One region of the Virgibacillus dakarensis genome, then DNA from elsewhere that is predicted to be linked to it. Evidence: a T-box and tRNA genes for the amino acid it is inferred to sense, from the RefSeq annotation. Region 1 holds a T-box; the other holds one or more tRNA genes.

Region 1 (3,416 bases):
ATCTTCCGGATCACGGTATGAGAGGCGGAAGTAATAGTCTTCAATACCGAAATCTTGATACACTTTTTGAACAAGTTCAACTACACGAATAAATTCGTCCTTTAACTGATCTGGACGGGCAAAGATATGGGCATCATTCAGCGTCATTGCCCGCACACGTTGCAGACCTGCCAAAGCCCCGGACATTTCATACCGATGCATTGTACCAAGCTCCGCAATCCTGACTGGCAAATTCCGATAGCTATACAACTGATTTTTATATACCATCATATGGTGCGGGCAGTTCATTGGACGGAGAACCAAATCTTCGTTGTCCATTTCCATTACCGGAAACATGTCGTCATCATAATGATCCAGATGTCCACTCGTTTTATATAAATCGATACTGCCCAATACCGGTGTATATACATGGTTATAGCCCAACCGCTCTTCCAAATCAACGATATAACGCTCAATTTGGCGGCGAATCGTCGCGCCTTTTGGCAGCCATAACGGCAGTCCTTGACCAACCTTTTGGGAAACGGTAAAAATCCCTAATTCTTTTCCAAGTTTACGATGATCGCGTTCTTTTCGCTCTTCCAATATCCGCAAATAGTCGTCCACCTGGCTTTGTTTTTCAAAAGCAGTTCCATAAATCCGCTGCAGTTGCTGATTATTGCTGTCTCCACGCCAATACGCTCCCGAGATAGTCAATAATTTAAATGCCTTGATTTTGCTTGTCGATGGAACATGTACACCCCGGCAAAGATCAAAAAACTCTCCTTGCTTGTAGATCGTTACCTGTTCATCTTCCGGAATGGCATCAATCAATTCGAGCTTCAGCTCATCACCAATTCCCCGGAACATATCCTTCGCTTCTTGACGGGTAACCTCGATTCGCTCAATTTCCAGGTTCTCATCGACAATCTTGCGCATTTCTTTTTCAATTTTTGGCAGGTCTTCTGGGGTAATCGTATGCTCCATGTCCATGTCGTAATAAAACCCTTCTTCGATGACCGGGCCAACACCAAATTGAACCTTTCCGTACAAACGTTTAATCGCCTGTGCCATTAAGTGCGCTGCGGAATGCCGTTCAATGTCAATGCCTTCTTTGTTTTTATACGTAATAATTTCAATTGCCCCACCATGAGGTAATTCTCGCTTTAAATCGTACAGCTTGCCATCAAGCTTAATGGCAAGTGCCTGCTTTTTTAATCCGGGGGAAATAGTTGCTGCTATATCCTCTCCAGTTGTCCCAAAAGGAAATCCTTTTTCAGCACCGTCAGGGAAAATAATTGCAATGTCTGCTGCCATGATTATCGCTCCTTATCATTTATTAAAACCATTTTTAAAAAAATTAAAAACACCCACCCCTCTGCATCTATGCAAAGGGACGAGCGCTTAACACGTGGTTCCACCCTAATTCCCGTAAATCATTATTACGGCTCATCATCTTTAACGCAGATGGTACGCTACTGTCTACTGGATCTGTTCGACAGCAGAGTTCAAAGGTGGTAATCATCCGGTTGTATATTGGAAGCTTTCAGCCAGCGGGCTTCCATCTCTTGTTTATACAATAGGCAAATGATCTTGTCCTTATCCTTACTTATTATCCTAATAAATAATAATATAAGTCGTATTATAGCCTCTCACGATATGAAAATCAAGCCTTTTCTCATTGATTTTTCAAATAATAAGCAAATGGAAAATTTTTATAGGCTTCGAACTCCACTTTTTCCTCGAAAACATTAATCACGGTTAACGTTTTCGGTTCTGACGGATGGTCACCATAAATTTTTATTTTCTTCGGTGCCATCGCGACTAAAGGTGCCAAATTTAATTCATCTTTATCCAGTCCGACAATATATAACGGTTCTTTCTGCATCAGCATCCGTAATTCCATTTTTGAAAACGGCTTGCCATTTTCTTTAAAAAATGAAAATGTACTTCCTTGCAATACATGAATCAGATTATAGGTTGGTTCTTTTTTTGCAATGTATTCACGCAACATGTTTACAAATGCCTGATGATCCTCTTCCCGTTTAAATTCGTCGATTGCCAGTCCAACGTAATGGATTAATTGATCTTTAAAAACCTTCAGGCGAAACTTAACGATTGAATCATAATGGATCGTTGTTGTGTTTTTAATATTAGCAATGAACAAGGACTGCAATAATTGATTGGGATCCTTGTTTTTTCTTACTTGGAGGCTGTCATCATCCTCACCAGAAAAAATCCAATGCGTTAAATCCAGGATGCGTTCCATCTCATCCGTATTCGTATAGTAATAGTATTCTTCCATAATATGTTTGATCATATTGGTTAATCGATGATTGATAAACACATCGGTCATCGCCTTTGCAATTGAATCCATCGTCTTGTTGCCTGGCAGTTGGTATTGCAGTTGTAGTAGATTCCCCCAATCCTCATCTGTTTTCCAATGCAATTCAATTTGCTTGTTATAACGAAATAAATACTCACAAAAACTGATCACTTCTTTGTCAGAACTAAAATAAACTTCCAGCAACAAATATCACCCTCATCCAGAACCAAACTGTTACATTATATGGACAAAAGGGTGAAAAAATGTATGATCCGGATAAACTACCAACAATAGTAAAACCGACACTTCCGAAAGTTTAAAAAGAAGCTAACAGAATAGCACTAATCCTGTTAGCTTCCTTATTTAGTTGCGTCGGTTCTCCCCATACATGAGAAACTCTTTACTTACTTGTTTAATTCGCTCAATAATTCTGCCGGCTTTTACTTTTTCAACGCCACCGCGATTTGATATAGCTAACTGCTCCTCCAATTGCTCCAAACTATAATTGGAAGTAAAAAAGACAGGCAATCGTTCCATCATGCGGTACTGCAAAATTGATCCGAGGATTTCATCACGGAACCAGGCAGACTGTGTTTCTGCACCAATATCATCCAACATCAGAACTTCTGTTTTCTTAAAATAATCTATTTTCCTGTTGATAGAATCATCCTTGATTGACCCTTTCATTTCACGGACAAATTCCGGCATATAAATAAGCATGGATGAAATGTGCAATTTCTTTAGTTCATTGGCGATCGCCCCAAGAAGATAGGTTTTCCCAACACCAAAGGGGCCGGAAAAATAAAACCCTTTCGCTGGTAATTCGGTTTGTGCCTGTTTTAAAAAAAGCATCAATTCCCGGACAATTTGCCTTCTCGTATCATCTATATCCAAACTGTCCAGATTCGCATGTAATATATCCTTGGGCATGTACAGGCTGTTAATCAAATTTTCCTGTTCTTTCTGTTTTTCATATGCTACACGACTATGGCATTTTTCATATGTTAAATGTAATTCATTATTATCTGCTTTTAATATTGGAGAATATCCTTGAATCATATTGATGCACTTGCCAAATGAGGCGCATTTTTCGCATTGCTTTGATTGGGTTGTA
Region 2 (3,416 bases), on a different contig from region 1:
GGGGACAGTCATTCTACGCCATCAAAAGGAAAAATCATCTGGAGAGGGAAATTAGCTGAAGTCGATGGTTTTTTCCTCGGCAAAATACAAGAGACGAAAAGCAAAGGTGAAAAGAAATAAGCTTATTAACTTACCGGAAGCTAAAAAAGAGGGTTTGTCAAATAAAGTGTGTAAGTTAGAATTTACTCAAGAAGGTACCTGTTGTGTAGCAGGTGTCTTATTTTTTCCCGTCCAAATTCGTTACCATGTCTTTATGTAACATCCAAAGACCGTAACTAAAGGCTAATCTGTTGATCTAGGCAGCTATAAACCGGAATCACCCTCGGAAAAACGGGGAAATTACGGAAGATAGCAACCAAGTGGGGTTTCTTATTGGTCACTCTGCTCTTTCAAAACTACATATTAAGAAGTTAGACCAATAGTCTATTTAAATAGATTAGGAACATGATAAATGGTTCGCCTGTCTATGCTTCTGCTTCCAAACCATCCTCCTACAATTTACCACCCAATGGAACCCGGACTCAAAAGCTAAAATATACGTACTAAAATAGACGCTTGAAGGCAAGCGTCTATTTCATTTAGCCACCAATGATGTGATATCCCGAATCAACATGAAGAACTTCGCCGGTAATTCCTCTTGATAGTTCACTCATGAAGAATAATGTTGCATCGCCCACTTGATCTTGATCAATGTTACGGCGTAAAGGCGCTTTTTCCGTAATTACAGAGGTTTTTTCATTGAACCCGGATACACCTTTAGCGGATAATGTTCGAATTGGACCCGCAGAAACGGCATTTACCCGGATGCCATATTTTCCAACGTCCTCCGCCAAATACCGTACACTAGCCTCTAAGGATGCCTTTGCAACACCCATGACATTGTAGTTTTTAATAACTCGTTCTGCACCAAGGTAGGTTTGGGTAACAATACTGCCGCCCTCTGTCATGAGTTCTTTGGCAGCTTTTGTGACAGCTACAAGTGAATAAGCACTTATCTCCTGTGCCAATAAGAAGCCATCACGGGAAGTATCGGCATATTCGCCTTTTAATTCTTCTTTATTGGCAAAAGCAACAGAATGAACCAATCCATGAATAACGCCAACTTTATCCTTAATTTCACTGAAGGCAGATTGAATACTTTCGTCACTAGCAACATCACATGTGACAATTAATTTGGCTTCTATTCCGTTTTCCTCGAGCAGCTTGACTAATTTTTTATAGGAGCGTTCTTGTCTATTAGTGAAAATCAAATTTGCTCCCGCATTATGTAACGATTTGGTAATTCCCCAAGCAATGCTTCGCTGGTTTGCTACTCCCATTACAACGATATTTTTTCCTTTTAATAAATCGGACATTTGTTTACCTCCAATATATGAATACTGTACATATTATACCCCAAACCTTTCCGTTAAAGAAACCATAGTGTAAATGATGCTTAGCTGTTGATTAAATCAGGGGGCATTGCTGGAAGATGAGGAAATAACAACTTGGAAAGTGTGGATTTCGACCGGAAAAACAAGAACATCGACCGGAGAGCAGAAACATCGACCGGAAAGCGGAAACATCGGCGGAGGAGGAGAACATCGGCCGGAGAGCAGAAACATCAACCGGAGAGCAGAAACATCGGCCGGAAAGCGGAAACATCGACCGGAGAGCAGAAACATCGGCCGGAAAGCGGAAACATCGACCGGAGAGCAGAAACATCGGCCGGAAAGCGGAAACATCGACCGGAGAGCAGAAACATCGGCCGGAGATCGGAAACATCAACCGGAAAATGCAAAATATCGGCGGTTGGAAAGGTTTTTCCGTTATAAAGTAAAAAAATATAAAAATCCTCTTTACAAAAATAGGTTATCTGTATATAATAAAATTCGTCGGTTTGCGACAAGGTTTTATTTTAATCGATGACAAAGCCGTTAAGGCCCGTTGGTCAAGTGGTTAAGACACCGCCCTTTCACGGCGGTAACACGGGTTCGAATCCCGTACGGGTCACCACTAAAGATAAAATGGCAATTTGGCGGACATGTTAAATAACGTTATGTCACAATACATGCACCACCACATCCTGTACATGGAGGATTAGCTCAGCTGGGAGAGCACCTGCCTTACAAGCAGGGGGTCGCAGGTTCGAGCCCTGCATCCTCCACCATCTTACCCGAGCAAAGCTGTAATGTTCCGGTTTTCCCGATCTTACTGAATAAGCTTCTGGAACGATGAGCATACTTAGGTAAGAAACTATAGGCCGGCCTAGCTCAATTGGTAGAGCAACTGACTTGTAATCAGTAGGTTGGGGGTTCAAGTCCTCTGGCCGGCACCATTTTTTTATGTATAAATCGTGAAATATGGTTAACAATACGGAGGGGTAGCGAAGTGGCTAAACGCGGCGGACTGTAAATCCGCTCCCTCAGGGTTCGGCAGTTCGAATCTGCCCCCCTCCACCATTATCAGATTGTTGGGCTATAGCCAAGCGGTAAGGCAGCGGGTTTTGATCCCGTCATTCCCAGGTTCGAATCCTGGTAGCCCAGCCATTTTTTTATTTTTTCAACCGTTTATTACATAAGGACTAGCAATTGCCAATATTGCTTTTGAGCCATTAGCTCAGTCGGTAGAGCATCTGACTTTTAATCAGAGGGTCGGAGGTTCGAATCCTCCATGGCTCACCATTTATTCCATTATTTAATAACAATTTATCCAAAAGAACTCTAGCATAAATGTCACTATCCATAGTATAATTAGAAAAAACAAGGTCGTACTGTTTATCAACAACCTTGTTTATTTGCATTTTACGCTGTTTTTTTACATAATAGAAAGAGTAAATTTTTTTCTAAAAACAAATCATACATGATATAAATATATTATACGGAAGGCAAAAGGATGAGTTGGTATGAAAACTTCCAGGATCCCCGGTTTTTACAATATGACTGTTGAAAAGCGGCGAGAGCTACTGGCATCTATGCAATTATTCAATGACGAACAACTAAATAATTTACGTAAAGCTGAGTCGTTACCATTAGGTACAGCGGATAATATGATTGAGAACGTTATTGGAACCTTTCCCTTGCCACTTGGATTAGGATTAAACTTTTTAATTAATGGCAAGGATTATGCTGTGCCAATGGCTATCGAGGAGCCATCTGTTGTAGCGTCTGCCAGTTATATTGCCAAAATTGTCCGGGATGCCGGTGGATTCACAACAGAATCGACAGGGCGAGTTATGATCGGGCAAATTCAGGTTGTCGGTTGCCCTGATATCGAAGGGGCTAAAAAGGCGATATTGGCGGAAAGGGACGCATTGCTAAATGATGCAAATGCTGCATATCCTAGTTTAGTCGCCAGGGGTGGCGGCGCAGAGGATCTGGAAGTTAGACTTTTAAATGAAGGTTCAGGATCAAAATATGGTAAAATGCTTGTAGTCC

Evidence for each region. A T-box is a leader RNA that pairs with one kind of tRNA and senses whether it is charged. The one in region 1 lies ahead of thrS (threonine--tRNA ligase), so its partner is inferred to be a tRNA-Thr.
Region 2: it has a tRNA-Thr gene. The T-box ahead of thrS (threonine--tRNA ligase) is inferred to sense a tRNA for this amino acid. The anticodon was not compared.

What each region holds. Positions count from the first base shown of each region.
Region 1 is NZ_LT732553.1:1,775,238-1,778,653, forward strand. Features, by position in the region: gene thrS (threonine--tRNA ligase) at 1-1,293, opposite strand, end outside; T-box leader at 1,366-1,591, opposite strand; gene ytxC (putative sporulation protein YtxC) at 1,655-2,506, opposite strand; gene dnaI (primosomal protein DnaI) at 2,666-3,416, opposite strand, start outside.
Region 2 is NZ_LT732554.1:1,093,210-1,096,625, forward strand. Features, by position in the region: gene gvpU (gas vesicle accessory protein GvpU) at 1-120, shown strand, start outside; gene fabI (enoyl-ACP reductase FabI) at 579-1,355, opposite strand; gene CZ382_RS15120 (hypothetical protein) at 1,462-1,908, shown strand; tRNA gene CZ382_RS15125 (tRNA-Glu) at 1,921-1,995, shown strand; tRNA gene CZ382_RS15130 (tRNA-Val) at 2,074-2,149, shown strand; tRNA gene CZ382_RS15135 (tRNA-Thr) at 2,242-2,317, shown strand; tRNA gene CZ382_RS15140 (tRNA-Tyr) at 2,357-2,441, shown strand; tRNA gene CZ382_RS15145 (tRNA-Gln) at 2,454-2,528, shown strand; tRNA gene CZ382_RS15150 (tRNA-Lys) at 2,588-2,663, shown strand; gene CZ382_RS15155 (hydroxymethylglutaryl-CoA reductase, degradative) at 2,885-3,416, shown strand, end outside.